DNA from 2 places in the Glycocaulis abyssi genome. Region 2 is predicted to be linked to the other one. Evidence: predicted binding sites of a transcription regulator. Region 2 holds the regulator's gene; the other holds the start of a gene.
The links. Region 2 encodes LexA, which represses DNA repair genes until DNA is damaged. Its sites were predicted from a motif close to ATGTTCCNCTTGTGTTCC; they were not measured.
Positions count from the first base shown of each region.

Region 1: the regulator LexA is predicted to act here: its motif matches at 2,681-2,698, upstream of AB6B38_RS11555 (YifB family Mg chelatase-like AAA ATPase).

Region 1 is NZ_CP163421.1:2,377,331-2,386,409, forward strand. It holds gene AB6B38_RS11550 (ATP-binding protein) at 1-1,004, opposite strand, end outside; gene AB6B38_RS11555 (YifB family Mg chelatase-like AAA ATPase) at 1,029-2,594, opposite strand; gene AB6B38_RS11560 (YraN family protein) at 2,759-3,148, opposite strand; gene AB6B38_RS11565 (penicillin-binding protein activator) at 3,269-4,633, shown strand; gene hemW (radical SAM family heme chaperone HemW) at 4,640-5,785, opposite strand; gene rdgB (RdgB/HAM1 family non-canonical purine NTP pyrophosphatase) at 5,782-6,405, opposite strand; gene AB6B38_RS11580 (DUF2975 domain-containing protein) at 6,818-7,369, shown strand; gene AB6B38_RS11585 (helix-turn-helix domain-containing protein) at 7,381-7,617, shown strand; gene AB6B38_RS11590 (outer membrane lipoprotein carrier protein LolA) at 8,046-8,792, opposite strand; gene AB6B38_RS11595 (DUF2244 domain-containing protein) at 8,980-9,079, shown strand, end outside.
Region 2 is NZ_CP163421.1:725,517-734,595, forward strand. It holds gene gltX (glutamate--tRNA ligase) at 1-1,249, opposite strand, end outside; gene AB6B38_RS03630 (ComEC/Rec2 family competence protein) at 1,415-3,505, shown strand; gene lexA (transcriptional repressor LexA) at 3,536-4,207, opposite strand; gene trpC (indole-3-glycerol phosphate synthase TrpC) at 4,306-5,100, opposite strand; gene trpD (anthranilate phosphoribosyltransferase) at 5,113-6,129, opposite strand; gene AB6B38_RS03650 (aminodeoxychorismate/anthranilate synthase component II) at 6,126-6,713, opposite strand; gene AB6B38_RS03655 (divergent polysaccharide deacetylase family protein) at 6,806-7,714, shown strand; gene trpE (anthranilate synthase component I) at 7,711-9,079, opposite strand, start outside.

The DNA of each region.
Region 1 (9,079 bases), 1.2 Mb from region 2:
CCCAGCCCCGCTCCCGGCGCGCTATTATCGCGCTCGGCCGCGCCGCGCTCGAACTGTTCAAACAGCCGGGCCTGATCGGACGGGGTGATACCGGGGCCGGTATCCCGGATCGACAGGCGCAGACTATTATTTTCGGCCTCCAGCGTGACCAGCACCCCGCCCTCGCGGGTGAATTTCACGGCATTGCCGGCCAGATTATAGAGTATCTGCTTCAGCCGCGCCGGATCGGCCCTGATCTGGGCGGGTACACCCGGCCCTTGCGCGTGGGCGAGCGCCAGCCCCTTTTCGGCGGCCTTCTCCGACAACAGCTCGCACACCTCTTCAACCAGCCTTGACGGATCCATGGCTTCGGGGCGGAGTTCCAGCTTGCCGGCCTCCAGCCGGGAAAGGTCGAGAATGTCGTCAATGAGTTTCAGCGCATGACTGGCGCTGGCTTTGAGGGCCGCCACATAGGCCGCCTGATCGGGCTTCAGCCCGGTATCTTCCAGCAGGCGGGCCGTGCCCAGCGCGCCCGACAGGGGCGTGCGCAATTCATGGGTGACGGCGGCAAAAAACACGCCCTTGCCGCGCGCGGCCTCGCTCTCACGCTGGACCTGACTGCGCTGCTCGGTCACGTCGCGGCCGACCGCGATGATCGATCCGTCGGCGGTGAGGGTCTCCGACCACTCGATCCAGACCGGCCCGGTGCGGGTGCGCATCGCCACATCATAGCGCCGGTGGGACGCGCTCTCGCCAAAAGCGGGAGCGACCGCGAACCAGCGCCCTGTCCAGTCTTCGCGCGTTCCGCCAAAGGCCCGCAGGAACGCGCCGTTCACATCGCTCAGGCGCCCGTCCCGGTCACGCACGATGACCAGCTCGCCAATGGCATCAAACACGCCGCGCAAGGCCGCGGGCGCGGCCATGACGGGCCCCGCGCCTTCTTCGGCAGGCGCGCCGTCCGGTGAGGCGGCCAGGGACGGGGCCGGAGAAGAGTCCGGAGAGGAGGGCGGCAGGGCATGGGTCATGGTGCGACGCTAATGCCGGTCAGGTTAACGAAGCGTCGAATGCGGGAGTGATTTTTCGCCCCCGTCTGCAAGCGCCGGCCAGCCTGCGGGCGTACCGGCCGGGCGCGTGGTCCGCCTGGCGCTTAGCGCCTCTGCGACATGGATGCGGCGTACACCCTCCACACCGTCCAGATCGGCGATGGTGCGCGCGGTGCGCAGCACGCGGTGATAGCTGCGCGCGGTCAGCCCCATGGCCCCTGCGGCGCGCGACAATAGCTCGCGCCCGGCGCCATCGGGCTCGGCTATCCGGTCCAGCGCCTCGCCCGACAGCCGCGCATTGAGCGCGCCGCGCGCCTCCTGCACCTCGCGCGCCCTTGCCACGCGCGCGGCGATCTCGGCTGTGCCTTCCTGCGCGGGCGGCAGGGCGAGGTCTGCGGGCGTCACCGGCGGCACCTCGATCTGCAGATCGATACGATCCATCATCGGGCCGGAAATGCGCGCCTGATAGCTTTCCGCGCAATTTTTACCGCGCGCGCAAGCGCGCCCGTCTGCGCCCGCCCAGCCGCAGCGGCAGGGATTCATCGCCGCGACCAGCTGAAACCGGGCCGGAAACGTGATGCGGGCATTGGCGCGCGCCACGGCAATCTCGCCTGTCTCCAGCGGCTGGCGCAGGGAATCGAGCACTTGCGGGTGAAATTCCGGCAATTCGTCAAGGAAGAGCACGCCATTATGGGCGAGCGACGCCTCGCCGGGGCGCACGCGCGTGCCGCCGCCGACCATGGCGGCCATAGAGGCGGAATGGTGCGGCGCCCGGAAAGGCCGCGCCCGGCTCAGCTCCCCGCGTTCCAGCAGTCCAGCCACCGACTGCACAGTTGAAATTTCAAGCAATTCCTTGGCTGACAGGGGCGGCAGAAGGCCCGGCGCGCGCTCGGCCAGCATGGACTTGCCAGAACCCGGCGGCCCGATGAAGAGGATGTTGTGGCCGCCCGCCATGGCGATTTCCAGCGCGCGCTTGGCGGTCTCCTGTCCGCGCACATCGCGCATGTCTTTAAAGCGCGGCCCCTCCACCAGATCCCCTGGCTGGGGCCGGGCCAGCGCCTGTCCGCCCTTGAAATGATTGATCAGCTGGATGAGCGAAGCCGGGGCAAGAATGGCCAGCTCGCCCCCCGCCCAGGCCGCTTCCGGCCCGCTATCCTTCGCGCAGATAAAGCCGGTTTCCTGCTCCACGGCTAGCATGGCGGCTGGCAGCGCGCCCGGCGCGGGCGAAATCGAACCGTCAAGGCCCAGCTCCCCCATCGCCAGATATTCAGACCCCGCCTCGGGGGGCAGCACGCCCATCGCGATCAGTATGCCAATGGCGATCGGCAGATCGAAATGGGCGCCTTCCTTCGGCCTGTCAGCGGGCGCCAGATTGACGATCAGGCGCTGGCCGGGCAGCGACAGGCCAATGGCGGCAAAGGCGGCCCGCACGCGTTCGCGGCTTTCGGCCACCGCCTTGTCGGCCAGCCCGACCACGCTGAAGGCCGGTGTGCCGCCGGCAATCTGCACCTGAACATCGACGAGGCGTGCATCGGCACCCTCAAACGAGGCAGAATGGGTGTAGGCGCTCATCACTGCCTCCAAAAATGGATTCACTGAACGAACTAAACTCTGCCCATCGGGATTTACCATTTATCCACAGAGCGCATGAACAGAGCGGCATAAAACCGGAACAAGAAAAGAACAAAACTGCCGGAAACGTCAAGACGTCATATTAACTTTTTACCAAACCCCTGCTAAATCAAATGGTTTTCCGGACCGTAATCAGCGCTGGCCACGCCTTTGAGGTGTTCCGGCCATCGTCCGGGCGCCACGCAGATCAGGTCAAAACGCGTCGCCAGCCTGTCCAGCCCGGTGCGCCGCGCGCGCCACAGGGCGGCGGCCCGCATCAGGCGCACCTGCTGGCGTGGATGAAAGGCTTCACGCGCGGCCTCGCGCCGGTTTCGCCATTTCACCTCGATGAAGGCGAGCGTGCGGCCCTTGCGCGCGATGAGATCGATCTCGCCGAGCGGCGTCTTCACCCGCCGGCCCAGAATGCGCCAGCCTTTCAGGATGAGCAGGATGCTGGCGGCCCGCTCCCCGCGCCGTCCCCGCCGTTCGGCCCGCTGGCGCGCATGCCGGGTCATGCCCGCCTCTCGCAGACGGATTTCGGCAGGTGCATAGTTGCCCCTGACCGGCCGCGCCGGTAGCCTCCGTTCCGGCCGGGCCGGCACAAGGCGGGGGAGACGGTTTTGAGGACGCAAGCCATGATGAGAGCAATCTTGCCCACCCGCGCGCTGGTGCCAATAGCTGGCCTTTGGCGTGTGACCGCCTGTATGGCGGGTGCGGCGCTTTTCCTGTCGGCTTGCGGGGCAACCACCGGCGGCCCCGGTGTCACGCCGGGACCCGCATCGCCGGTCGTAGGCGCGCCGCCTGAACCGGCCGTGCTGGGTGTGGAGATGAGCCCGGAACGTCTGGCCTTCACCCCGCCGCATCTGGAAGGGATGGATCTTGTGCGCGTCGGCGTATTGCTGCCCTTCTCCGGCGCGTCGGCTGCCTTGCGCTCAGAGGCCGGCCATTTGCTGCGCGCCGCCGAGCTGGCCCTGTTTGAGCGCGGCATCGAGAATGTCGTTCTGCTGCCAAAGGATACTGAAGGCACGGCCCGCGGCGCGGAGGCCGCTGCCGAAGCGGCCATCGCCGATGGCGCTGACATGATTATCGGCCCGCTGCTCGCCGCCGAAGTGCGCGCAGTCTCCGGCCCGGCGCGCCGGTCCAACATCCCCGTCATCTCCTTTTCCACGGACACCAGCGTTGCCGGTGGCGGCGTCTATCTCTTGAGCTTCCCGCCAGAGGAAGAGGTGCGCCGGGTGGTGTCCTACACCGCCGCTCTGGGCGCAGACCGTTTTGCCATCGTGGCCCCGGCCACCCCTTATGGGCAGCTGGTCAGCCAGGCTTACCGCTCCGCCGCCGCCGAGTTTGGCGGCACGGTGACGGCCGAGGAAGTCTATTCGGGCGGCGTGGACTCCATGAGCCAGGCAGCCCGGCGGCTGGCCCGCGCCGGCATTGGCAGTCTGGAGGTCGGGCGCGCCCTTGCCATGACGGGTGAAGACTGGCGGCCCACTGATAGCGGCGCGTTCCAGGTGGTGATGCTCCCCGCAGGCGGCGATGATCTGCGCATGCTCGCCCCGTCCATGCTGTTTGCCGATATCGATCCGCTGCTGGTGAAGTTTGTCGGCACCGGCCTGTGGCGCAATCCTGACAGCGCCCGCGAACCGGCTTTGGCCAATGGCTGGTTTGCCGGTCCGGACGCCGAAATGCGTGCCCGGTTCGAGACTGCCTATGAGATTGCTTTCAGCGAACAGCCCTCCCGCCTTGCCGGGCTGGGTTATGATGCGGCCTCGCTGGCGGTTGTCATGGCGGCAAGCGAGGGCGGGATTGACCGGGCCGTAATTGAGGATCCGAACGGATTTCTGGGCGTGGACGGCCTGTTCCGCCTGCGCGCCGACGGCACGGTGGAGCGCGGCCTTGCGCTCTACACCATCCGCCGCGGGCAGTTCGAGGTGCTCGACCCCGCCCCGGTACGTTTTGGCCCGGATAGCATGGCCGTGGATGTGGAACCGGGCGAATCCTGATCTTTTTCAGGGTGCCAGCATGTTCGCCACCCGGTCGGCATAGAGGCGTCCTTGCGCGGTCAGGCGCACGCTTGACGTGTCCATGGCGATGAGCCCGTCAGCCAGTAGGGAGGCGGCGGCTTCTTCATCGATATCGTGTCCGGTCAGCGCCTTCAGGCGGGCCCGGTCCAGCCCCTCAACAATACGCAAAGCCATCAGCACGCGCTCCTGCGCCTCTTCCAGCGCGGTGAGGCGTTCCAGATGGTTGATCGGTTCCCGGCTGGCGGCGATATAGTCTGCCGGGCGCAAGGGCGCGCCATGGGCCATGCGCCCGCCGCCCGCGTGTGACCCGATACGGCCATGCGCGCCGGGGCCGATACCGATCCAGTCCCCGCCTGTCCAGTAGAGCCGGTTATGGCGCGAGCGATGGTCCTCACCCCGTGCATGATTGGAAATCTCGTAAGGCTCCAGCCCGGCTGCGCTGGTCAATCCTTGCGTCAGCTCGAACATGTCTGCGGCCAGCTCTTCTTCCGGCGGCACCAGCGCGCCGCGCTTAACCTGCCGGGCAAACGCCGTGCCGTCCTCTATGGTCAGCTGATAGGCCGAGAGATGATCGACGCCCAGCGCCAGCACGGTGGAGAGCTCATCCTCCCAGTCCGCAAGGCTCTGGCCATGGCGGGCATAGATGAGATCAGCCGATACGCGCGCAACGAGAGAGCGTGCGATCTCCAGCGCATCGAGACCTGCGCGCGCATCATGGTCGCGCCCCAGACGCGCCAGGGCGGCATCATCGAGCGATTGCACGCCGACCGACAGCCGGTTGATCCCGGCAGCAACAATATCATTCAGACGCGCGCGCTCGGCCGGATTGGCTTCCAGTCCCAGCTCGGCCTCCGGCTCCAGCCCCCACAGGGCCTCTGCCGCTTCCAGCACGCGGGCAATATCACCCGCCTCCATCAGGGAGGGCGTGCCGCCGCCAAAATGGACACTTGTGAGGGTGCGCGGCCCCGTTACCGCGCGCCAGCGGGCCATATCGGTTATTAGCGCATCCACCAGCGCTGCGCTGTCTGCACCTTTGGCCTTGTAGACATTGAAATCGCAATACGGGCAGATGCGCACGCAATAGGGCCAGTGGATATAAAGGCCCAGCGGAGCGGGCGCGGGCGCGCTCACGCGCCAAACACCGTGTCTGTCAGCTTCCTGAAGGCATCGGCGCGGTGGCTGAGCGCCTTTTTCTCCGCAGTGCCCATCTCGGCAAAGGTGCGGGTTTCGCCTCTGGCGACAAACACCGGGTCATAGCCAAAGCCCTGATCCCCGCGCGGCGGCCAGACAAGATCGCCCTTCACCTCGCCTTCAAAGACAAGTCCGGTCCCATCTGGGTCGACCAGCGCCAGCACGCAGACAAAGCGCGCCGAACGGTCCGTGCTGCCAGAGGCGGCGAGTTTTGCCTCCACCGTCTCCATGGCGAGGCGGAAATCCTTTTCCGGCCCGGCCCAGCGGGCGGAATAAACCCCCGGCTCCCCGCCAAGGGCCGTCACTTCCAGACCGGAATCATCGGCCAGCGCGACCGCTCCGGAGGCTTTGGCAGCGGCCCTCGCCTTCAAAAGCGCATTGCCGGAAAAAGTTTTTTCAGTCTCTTCCGGCTCCTCCAGACCCATCTCGCCAGCCCCTTTGACCTTGATCGAGAAGGGGGCGACAAGATCGGCTATCTCCTTGATCTTGCCCGCATTATGGCTCGCCAGCACCCACAGCGGAGCCTCCCGGAAAAGGCGTTTTATGGTTACTACATCCATTTACGCATATCGCCTTTCGAAAAATTCATATCGTTTTTCGATATTTTTTTGTTGCAAAGCGATGAGAGCCTTGCTAGATGTGTTTTCGAGGCAAGGGGAACACCCCACTGCCTCACGGCAAAAGCCCCGGCGGAATACATGACCGGAGCAAAGGCCGAAGGTTGATCGATAACACTGGACCTCGAAGGAGACAAAGATGGTCAGGCTCGAAAACAACACCCGCCGTATTCCGTTTGCGGCTATCATGAATGTGGTTCTGGTCGCTGCGGTCGTAGCGGGCATGGCTGCGGCGCTGTCACCGATTGTCGCATAAGGCGGCGCCGTGAGGCAGCATGACGGCACCGGGTGCGTCTGACCTCTCCCCCCTTGGAGGCAGCATCGCGCCCGGTGTGACGTCACAGAAGGGGCAGGGATGCGTGCATTAAGTCCGGGATTTCTGACATCCCTTCTGAAAATATTTCTCGATGTGGCGATTATCGTGCTGTGGGGCCTTCTGGTCCTGGCCAGCCTCGTCACCCTCTCGCTTATGGTTTTTGGCGTCTTCAGCGTGACGGGCATGGGCCCGGACCTGCCAGACGCCTTTGTCCGCTTCCTCCAGCTGGATATCGTGATCGCGCTCCCGCTTGGCGTGGCCGCGATCATTGCGATTCTCTTCATCACAGACCGGCTGCGCCGTATCGTTGTCACCCTCATTGAAGGTGATCCCTTTGTGCCGGAAAATGCCGGCCATCTGCGCGCCATCGCGATTGCCATCGCCATCTACCAGATCATCCGCTATGGCGCGCACGGCATTATCGCGCTGATCTTCACCGTGTTTGGCCGCCCGGTGGAAAGCGGGGTCAGCGTCCAGCCCGAATTTGGCCTGAACATTGGCGCCTGGATCGCCGTTATCGCTCTTCTCGTCCTGTCAGAAGTGTTCCGTGAGGGAACGCGCCTGCGCGACGAGCAGAAGCTGACGATCTAGGGGGCGCTGATATGGCAATCCGCGTCACCCTCGACCGTATGCTGCTGGAACGGCGCATGTCGCTGACAGAGCTGTGTGACCGCGTCGGCATCACCATGGCCAATCTCTCCATCCTGAAGACCGGCAAGGCCAAGGCTGTGCGCTTTTCCACGCTGGAAGCGCTGTGCCGCGAGCTCGACTGCCAGCCCGGCGATTTGCTGCAGTTCACCGACGAACCTGGCGATGAGGATGATGATGGGACGGAGTAGGGTTTCAGTGACTATACTTTCTTGAAATCCCGGAGGCCCGAAGGGCCATCCGGGACCTGTTGCAGGAAAAGCCTCTCAGGAAGCAGGCCCCGGATCGCTGCGCGTGTGGGGTTTCAGACGAAGCGCCGCACAATTGGCGGCACGCATGGGAGTTTTCGTATGGACGCGAGAAGTAAAAATTCGCTAATATTCAAATTTGTAGCGAGAACCTTTATTTTTGTTTCGATCTTGTTCTTTCTAGCAACTGTATTTGCCAGCTATGATTATGTTTCCAACAAAAATTACATAGAAAGTGTGTTGGATGTCTGGATTTTGGCGATAGGTTATTTGCTCTGCATCGTCGGATACACGCTAACTCGACTGGCGGGCAAATTTTTCAATCGGTTTGAGTAACCTGGTTTGGCCAGCTTGCCTCCACGTCCCACGCCCTACCGCCGCCCCCTCCGCCGCGACGAGAACATGTCATCATCCAGCACGAACAGGCGCGGATCGGCGCGCTGACCAAGGCGCACCTCATCGAGCGTCACCTGCGTGAGCGAGCCCATCCCGTCCACCGCATACCAGCCCAGAAGCGCCACCTCACCCGCAGGGGCCGCCGGATCATCATCGCCAAAGGCGAGCGTCACCCGGCCCTCCGCCTCGCCTTGCGGATCTTCCAGCGTCACATAGAGCTGATTGTCATAGCGGCCGACCTCCACAATCGCGCCGGAGGATTCCAGTTCCGAAGCCGGGGCCAGCAGCCAGCGCAGGGGCGTGGAGCGGATCGGCGCACGGTCAATTGTTTCCAGCGCGCTATCGGCAATCGCCACCGTCGAGCCATCAGCCACGATCAGCAAGGGCGAGGGTGCATCATAGGCAAAGCGCACGCGACCGGGGCGCGACAGGGCGATATCGCCCTCGCTGACCGAACCGTCCGGGTTCACTTGACGGAAGCGCGCCTGCAGGGTCTCAACGGCGGCAAAGATTTCCAGCGCGCGGGCGCGCTCGACCGCTTCGCCGCGGCCTGACTGTTCGACAGCCTCAGCCGGCGGCAGGGTTTCAACCTCCTGCGCCTCTTGCGTTTCCTGCACGATGGCAAGGCCGGTATCGGCGTTCACATCGAACGCGGCGTGAGCCTCATTGCCGCTCCAGCCGGTGGACAGCGCTGCAAGGGCGGTGGCAAGCGTGGTCAGCATTTTTGGTCCCTTTCCTTCGTGCCGGGGACAATCACTATGACCCTATGGCTAAAGGCAAATTGCGGCCCAGATACGGCGTTTACGTTCATCTGCGTGTCAGCTTGCACAACGTGAAAGGCTTGCAAAGTACCATTCGCCGCACCCGCTCGCCTCGCCCGGAGCGTGCCCTTGCTCTATCTTGCGGGCCATGAAGCGCCGCACGGCAATAGAGAACTGGCCGATCGAGGCCCATGGCCGTCCGCTGCGTCTGGACCATCTGGACGCGCGCGAGGATGTGTTGCTGGATG
Region 2 (9,079 bases):
CAAATGCCTTGAGCACGGTGCCCAGGGATTCGCTGTTCCAGTCATTATGTGCGGCGAGCACACCGCGCAGGCGGGAAAGCCGCGCGAGTGCATCGGGAGACAGGTGCTTGCGCGCCGCATCATCAAGGCTGAACGGGCGTTCGCGGAGGAGAAAATAGGCTTGCGATTCCATTTCGGCGAGTGTTTTTGAACGCTCTTTCAGCATATCCATCGCAGGCGTTAACCGGGCGTTCGCCACCGCGCCGCTGACCAGCCCGTCCTGACCCTCCAGGCGTTCCATCAGCAGCGCCAGAAGCCGCGTATTGTCGGCCTGGCGGATATGATGGTGGTTCACAAACGCCATCTTGTCGAAATCGAGCCGGGCAGGGGCCTTGTTCAGCCCTTCAAGCGAGAAGGCGGCGATCAGTTCCGCATCGCTGAACAATTCCTGGTCGCCATGGCTCCAGCCAAGCCGTGCCAGATAATTGCGCAAGCCCTCCGGCAGATAGCCCATATCGCGATAGGCTTCCGCGCCCAGCGCGCCATGGCGCTTGGACAGTTTCTTGCCATCAGGCCCGTGAATGAGCGGGATATGGGCAAAGATCGGCCGATCCCAGCCCAGCGCGTCGTAAAGCTGGGCCTGGCGCCCGCCATTCACCAGATGATCGTCACCGCGGATGATGTGGGTCACGCCCATATCATGGTCATCGACCACCACGGCGAGATTATAGGTCGGGTTGCCATCGGCACGCAGCAGGATGAGGTCGTCAAACTCCTTGGAGGCCCAGCGCACTTCGCCCTGAACGGCGTCATTCAGCGTGACATCGCTGTCCGGCGCGCGAAAGCGGACCGTAAACCGGCGATCATCGGGCGGCGTGCCGCCATCGCGCCAGGGAGAGCGCAGGGCGCGGCCTTCAGCAAAGGCTTCTTCACGCAGCTTTTCCACTTCTTCGTGCGTGCAATAGCAGCGGAATGCCTTTCCTTGCACGACCAGCTCTTCGGCCACTTCGCGGTGCCGGTCGGCGCGCGCATGCTGGGACACGGCATCGCCATCCCATTCCAGGCCCAGCCAGCTCATGCCGGCCAGAATCGCATCCACGGCTTGTGTGGTGGAGCGCTCGCGGTCGGTATCTTCAATTCGCAGCTTGAATTGACCACCCGCCTGGCGCGCAAAAAGATAGTTGAACAAGGCGGTACGCGCCCCTCCGATATGGAGGAAGCCGGTGGGCGAGGGCGCAAAGCGCGTGATGATGTCTTGTCTGTTTTGCACGTGCGAGATGTTGCTGCGCTGCGAAGGAGCGGGATGATTAGCATGTTAGGCACGTAAAGAGATAGTCTCACCGCTGAAGTGACAACACAGGGTGGCTGCATGCGCCGCTACATCCACGCGGTACGGGCGTCAATCAGGCGGGAATGCAGCCCGGCGTCGGGCGGCATGGCCGCGGCACTGAGCCGTCTTTTGCAACCTGTATTGCCGTCAAGGGCCGTCCGTCCGGCCGATCTGATCTTGTGGGTGCCGCTTGCTGCAGGGCTGGGTGCGGCGGTCTATCTCTCCGTCCCTATTGAGCCCGATGCGGCGCTGATCCCTGTATTCTGGCTGTCCGCCCTGATCTGCCTTGCCGCCGGTCTGTTGCTGACGGCGCGGCCCGCTCTGCTGGCGGCGGTGGTGCTGAGTGCGTGCGCGCTGGCGGGCCATGCCCATGTTCACAGCCGGACGCTGTCCCTTGCCCCGCCCCATATCGAGATCAGCGACCGCGCCCGCACCGTGACGGGCTGGGTGGAGCGCATTGAGCGCCGGGGGCGTTCGGGGCGCGTGCTGCTGCGTGTCGACAGCCTCCAGCGCGCCGATACGGCGCCTTACCGGGTGCGCCTGCGGATCAATACCGAAACCCTGACCCCCGGCGATGGCATTCGCGTCAGCGCTGTCCTGTCGCCTCCGCGCGGACCTGCGGCGGCGGGCGGCTATGACGGTGCGCGGGCGGCCTGGTACCAGCGGGTTGCGCTCTCAGGATTTTCCATCTCCCAGCCCCAGCCGGAAGACATTGCCGGAGCCGAGAGCCAGCGGGCGTTTCTGGCGTGGCGATGGCGGCTGGCGCAGCGCATTTCCGATGCAGCCGGGCCAAACTCAGGACCGGTCATCGCCGCGCTGCTGACCGGGGAGCGCTCAGGCGTCACCGAGGCCCATGCCGAGGCGTTGCGGCTGTCCGGTCTTGGTCATCTGCTGGCCATATCAGGCATGCACATGGCGCTGCTGGCCGGCGGTATTTACTTCGCTGTGCGCTGGCTCATCGCCTCGATTGAACCCTTCGCCCGTGCGCACGATCCGCGAAAGCCCGCAGCGCTGATCGCGCTTCTCGCCGCCCTTGGCTATCTGCTGCTGTCGGGCGGCGCTATCTCCACCCAGCGCGCCTTCGTCATGGCTGCGGTCATGTTCACGGCGATACTGATAGGCCGCAGAGCGGTGTCGTTTCAGTCGCTTGCACTGGCCGCACTCATCATCATCGCGTTCAACCCGGAAAGCGTGATCGAGCCGGGTTTCCAGATGAGCTTTGCTGCCACCGCCGCCCTGATCGCCGTCTACGAAGCCTGGCAGAGGTGGCGGATCACCCGCGACATGGCCGATTATGGCTGGTTTGCGCGCGTACAGGCGGCGTTTACAGGGCTCGCCGTGACCAGCCTTGTGGCGGGCAGCGCAACCGGGCTGTTTGCCGCCTTCCATTTCCAGCGCATGGCCGCCTATGGGTTTGGCGCAAACCTTGTCGCCATGCCGGTATTCAGCTTCTGGGTGATGCCGGCCGGCGTCGTGGGGCTGCTCTTGGCCCCATTCGGGCTGGAAGGCTTGCCGTTGATGATAAGCGCTATGGGCATGGATATCGTGCTGGCCATCGCGACATGGACGTCATCGCTGCCCGGCGCCGCCTTGCCTGCGCTGGCACCGGGCGGGATCGTGCTAGGTCTCTACGCGACCGGGTTTGCACTGGCCACGCTGGGGCGCGGGCTGGTGCGGGTGGCCGGAATTCCGTTTGCTGCCGGGGCATTGTCCCTATGGGCGTTGCAGGCCCCGCCGGACATGATGATTACCTCGTCTGGCGTTCTGGTTTCGAGAAGCATTTCGAGTGAAACCGGCGAGCGTCTGGACTGGCAGGTCAGTGACCGCCGCCGTGGCCGGTTTGAGGCAGGCGTACTGTTGCAGCGTGCCGGAACCGGGCTCAGCACCGCGCCGCGCGGCGATTATGCGTGCGATCCGCTGGGCTGTCTTGTCGTCACGGCCGAGGGGCTGCGTGTAGCGGTCAGCGAGCATCCCGCCTCGCTGGAGGAAGACTGCGTACGCGCAGACCTGGTGGTCGCGCGCGGCACGGTAAGCGCCTGGCAGAAGCGCCGTTGCGCGGTGCCGGTTCTGGACGATGCGGCCCGCGCAGAGTTGGGCAGCGCCGAATTCTGGGTCCGTGACGGGCGCATCATCCGCCTTCGCGGTGCCAATGATGGCAGCGCAGCCCGCGTCTGGGGACGCGAGCGGGAGAGCTAGCTGCCTTTTCCCGCCCTCGGCTCCAAAGGGTCAGTGATAGCGGCGGATCAGCCCGACCAGGCGGCCCTGAACCTGTACCCGGTCCGGCCCGAAAATGCGGGTTTCATAGGCCGGGTTGGCGGCTTCAAGAGCAATCGACCCGCCCTTGCGGCGGATGCGTTTCAGCGTAGCTTCCTCATTATCCACGAGTGCCACGACAATCTCGCCATTATTGGCGGTATCACCGCGGCGGATGATGACAAAATCACCGTCGAGAATGCCTGCTTCGATCATGGAATCGCCTTCGACCTCCAGCGCGAAATGCTCGCCCGAAGACACCATCTGGGAGGGAACGCCAAACCGGTCGGTTTCGTGCTGGATCGCCTCGATCGGTACGCCGGCTGCGATTCTGCCCAGCAGCGGTACATCAACCGAATCTGTTTCCATTTCCCGGCGCGCGAAATTGCCGCTGACCACATTGCTGGCCGGATTGACGCGCGGCGCTGAGGCATCGGGGAGTTTGAGCACTTCGAGCGCGCGGGCGCGGTGGGCAAGACGGCGAATGAAGCCGCGCTCCTCCAGCGCGCTGACCAGACGGTGCACACCGGATTTCGACGCCAGCTGCAAAGCCTCTTTCATCTCGTCAAAAGAAGGAGAAACGCCATCCTCGGACAGGCGCTTGTGAATGAAGAGCAGAAGCTCGTGTTGTTTGCGGGTCAGCATGAGGGGGTCTGATCTCCAGTCAACAAAGGAACAAAGCCAGAAAGGCCACGGTTTGTTCTACGCCTGTTCCGCTCGCCCGTCAAGGGTTGTGCCCGCTCTCACGCGAAGTTCATCAGCGTTTTCACCGCTGCGGCAACATCGGCCTGGCGCATCAGGCTTTCACCGACCAGCAGGGCTTTTGCGCCGGACCGGCGCACGCGCTCAGCGTCATCGGCGTTGAAAATCCCGCTTTCGGCGACCAGGAAGCGGTCATCCGGCACCGAGGCGCTCAGCGCCTCGAATGTGGCCAGCGTCACGTCGAACGTGCGCAGATTGCGGTTATTGATGCCGATCAGCGGCGAGGGCAGGGCGAGCGCCCGCTCCAGCTCTGCGCGGTCATGCACCTCGATAAGGGCATCCATATTCCAGTGCGCGGCCTCCGCCACCAGATCGGCGGCAAGGGCGTCGTCCACGGCCGCCATGATGACGAGAATGCAGTCAGCCCCCAGCGCGCGCGATTCTGCCACCTGCCACGGATCGTAGAGGAAGTCCTTGCGCAATACGGGCAGGGACACGGCCGCGCGCGCCTCTACAAGATGGTGGTCGGCTCCCTGAAAGCTTTCGGTATCGGTGAGGATGGAGAGGCAGGCCGCGCCGCCCGCCTCATAGGCGCGGGCAAGGGCTGGCGGGTTGAAATCAGCGCGGATCAGGCCGCGTGAGGGGCTTGCCTTCTTGATCTCCGCGATCAGGGCCAGCCCATCTGCGGCTTGCCGGGATTGCAGGTTATCAAGAAAGCCGCGCACTGGCGGCGCAGCCTGGGCCTTTTCCGATATCTGCGCATAGCTCAGGGCCGCCTTGCGGCGCGCGGTGTCAGCGCGCTTGTAGACGCCGATGCGCTCCAGCGTGTCAGTCATGGGCGGCATTCCTCAGGTGTTGGTAATCTGGACGAGCTTTTCCAGCGTGGCGGCGGCGCGGCCATCGTCGATGGCGGCGGCTGCCAGTGCCACCCCGTCTTTGAGGCCCTCTGCCTTTCCGGCAAGCACCAGCGCGGCGCTGGCATTGAACAGCACGATATCGCGGTAAGGCCCCTTTTCGCCTTGTAGCAGGCGGTGCAGGGCTGCGGCATTCTCGGCCGGTTCCCCGCCCTTGAGATCATCGAGGCTCGCGCGGGGCAATCCTGCATCTTCAGGCGTGACGGTAAACTCGCGCACGCTGCCATCAGCCTCCAGACTCGCAATATGGGTCGCGCCGGTGGTGGTGATCTCGTCGAGGCCGTCTTCGCCATGGACGATCCAGGCCCGTTCGGCGCCCAGATCGCGCAAAGCCTGCGCCATCGGCACCAGCCAGCGCCGGTCGAACACGCCCAGCAGCTGGCGGCGCGTGCCGGCCGGATTGGATAGCGGACCCAGCAGGTTGAACACGGTGCGCACGCCCAGCGTCTTGCGTGCCGGGGCCACGTGGCGCACCGCGCCGTGATGGGCCTGCGCGAACAGGAAGGCGACGCCAGCCTCTTTCAGCGCGCGTTCGGTCTGCTCTGGTGAGGCCATCAGATTGACGCCGGACGATTCCAGCACTTCTGCCGAGCCCGACTTTGATGATGCGGCCTTGTTACCGTGCTTTGCGACAACCGCTCCGGCGCTGGCGGCGACCAGTGCGGCGGCGGTGGAGATATTCCAGGTTCCCCGTGCGTCGCCGCCAGTTCCGCACGTGTCGATGGCATCAGCAGGCGCGGTGATGGAGCGCATGCGCGCGCGCATGGCGCGTGCGCCGGTTGCCAGAACGCCCGGATTCTCGCCAATGGCGGCCAGACCAATCAGGAAGCCGCCAATCTCCGCCGGATCAGCCTCCCCGTCCATCAGCGCGTCAAAGGCCGCCTCCAGCGCGTGCGTGGATGGCAGATTCCCGCCCGCCAGGGCGGATATGGCCGGGCGCATCTGGCTCATGCGGCTTTGCCTGTCCGGCGCGGGATTTCGCCCAGAAAGTTCTTCAACAGGGTGTGGCCGTGTTCGGAGGCGATGGATTCAGGGTGGAACTGGACGCCATGCACGGGCCGGGAGCGGTGACGCAGCCCCATGATCTCGCCGTCAGCCGTGCGGGCATTGACGATCATGTCGCTGGTTTGCGGCAGCTCGACGGCCAGTGAGTGGTAGCGCGTTGCGGCGAAGGGCGAAGGCAGGCCGGCAAACACGCCCGTAGCGTCATGCGTGATCGGGCTGGTCTTGCCGTGCATGATCTCGCGCGCCTGCACCACCTTGCCGCCATAGACCTGTCCCATCGCCTGATGGCCAAGGCACACGCCAAGAATTGGCAGATCCGCCGGTGCCTCGCGCAGTACATCAAGGCACATGCCCGCGCGGTCAGGGTCGCACGGTCCGGGCGACAGGACGATAGCCTCAGCACCCAGCGCCAGCGCGTCCGCAGCGCTCATCGCATCATTGCGGATCACGCGGGTCTGCGCGCCGAGCTCCTGGAAATAGTGAACCAGGTTGAAGGTGAAGCTGTCGTAATTGTCGATGATTAGCAGCATGTCTGGGCGGTCCATATTGCGGCGCGGCAAGGCAATCTAGTCGGGCAATGCAAGGCCGCCAACGTTTGCGACTCACCTTATGCATGATTTTCATGTCCTCGCCCGCAACCAGCGTCATCCACATGGCCAGCGCCGCCGCCGCGGCGATGCTGCTGCTTGCCGGGTTGGCGTTTCAGCTGGGCAACCGGGATGCGGTGGAGCCTGCCGCGCAACCGGCAGACAGGACCGCACACGCAGAGCCTATGGTTGATCTGGCACCAGCCCTGCCGGACGCGGCTTTGCCATCTCTTTCCGGTGCCATGCCCGTAGCTGCGGGCTCCCGGCCCATGCTGGCCGTCATCATTGACGATATCGGGCCGGACCGGGCGGTGGCCGATGCGTTTATCGGCGCTGGTCTGCCCATCACGCTGTCTATCCTGCCATTTGCGCAGGCCGCGCCGGAGATTGCGCGTGCGGCGTCGCGCGAAGGTCTGGAGGTGTTCTTGCACCTGCCAATGGAGCCGGTAGGTCTGGCAGACCCCGGCCCCAATGCGCTGATCCGTGCGCATGATGCGGCGGAGATGTCCCGCAGGCTCGGCTGGGCGCTGTCGCGTGTGCCGGGCGCGGCCGGTTTCAACAACCACATGGGCAGCGCCATGACCGCAGACGCGGCGGCCATGGAGCGGGTGTTTGAATCCCTTCGCGGGTCGCAGCTGATCTTCGTCGATTCGCTCACCCATCCGCGCAGCGTGGCAGCCGGCGCAGCAGCGCGCGCGGGCCTTCCGGCGCTGCGCCGCGACATTTTTCTCGATCATGTGCGGACGCGCGAGGCAGTAGACGCGGCGATTGATCAGGCGCTGGACCGCGCGCTGGCTAACGGGTCGGCTATAGCCATCGGCCACCCCCATGCGATGACGCTGGCGGCGCTGGAAACGCTGGCAGAGCGCGCCGAACGGGCGGGTGTGGAACTGGTGACCGTCTCGCAACTCGCCGCAGCACGCGCGCAGCGCCGGTCGAGCTAGACGAAACGCCACGCCTCGTCGGCGGCGCGGAACACCGCTTTTGCTTTGTTGATCGATTCCTGACGCTCGGCTTCGGGATCGGAATCGAGCACCATGCCTGCGCCTGCCTGCACATACATCGTGCCGTCCTTGATGATGGCGGTGCGCAGGGCGATGCAGGTATCAAGGCTGCCATCGGCGCCGAAATAGCCGACCGCGCCGGAATATATCCCGCGCCGGTGGGGTTCCATCTCGTCGATGATCTCCATGGCGCGCACCTTGGGCGCACCTGAAACCGTACCGGCTGGAAAGCCGGCAAAGAGCGCCGATACCGCGTCGTGCTCAGGATCAAGCTCGCCTTCCACATTGGACACGATATGCATGACATGGCTGTAGCGCTCGATAACTTCGCGTTCTGTCACGCGCACGCTGCCGGGCTTTGCCACACGGCCCACATCATTGCGGCCGAGATCCAGCAACATCAGGTGCTCTGCCAGCTCCTTGGGATCGGCTTTCAGCTCCGCTTCGTTGGCCGCGTCCTGTTCGGGCGTTGAACCGCGCGGGCGTGTGCCTGCCAGCGGCCGCAGCGTCACCTTGCCATCGCGCACACGCACCTGGATTTCCGGGCTGGAGCCTGCAATGGCAAAGCCGTCAAAATCGAAGAAGAACAGAAATGGCGACGGGTTGGTGCGTCTGAGCGAGCGGTAGAGCGCAAAAGGCGGCAGGCTGAACGGCGCGGAAAAGCGCTGGCTTCCCACAATCTGGAAGGCGTCACCGGCGCGGATATACGCCTTTGCCTTCTCCACATTCCCCCGGAAGGCCGTTTCGGCCATATTGCTGGCAGGGGCGTCCATGGGAGCAGCCGGTGTCCCGGCCCGGTGGCCGGATGCGGGCGCATCAAGGCGCTCAAACACCGCTTCGATACGCCTGACGGCGGCCTCGACCGCCTCGCGCGCGGTTTCGCCCTTGCTGATGCGCGCCGGAGCGGCGGCGGTGATTTCCTGGGCGATGGCATCGAACACGATCATCACGCGCGGGCGCATCAGCAGCCCGTCCGGTGTGCCTAGCGGATCAGGCGCGGCCAGTGATGGCAGCCGCTCGACCTCGCGGATCATGTCATAGCCAAGATAGCCGAATAGCCCCGCAGCGATGGGTGCAAGCCCGCCGGGCATGTCCAGCGCCGATTCCTCAATCAGTGCCCTGAGTGACTCCAGCGGCGCGCCAGCCGGTTCAAACCGGTCAGGACGGCCATTGGAGCTGTCGGCGCGCGCTATGGAAGCTGCGCCGTTTTCGCTTTTCCAGATCAGGTCAGGATCAAGGCCGATGGCCGAGTAGCGCCCCCGATAGGCACCGCCCTCAACGCTCTCCAGAAGGCAGCTGTAAGGC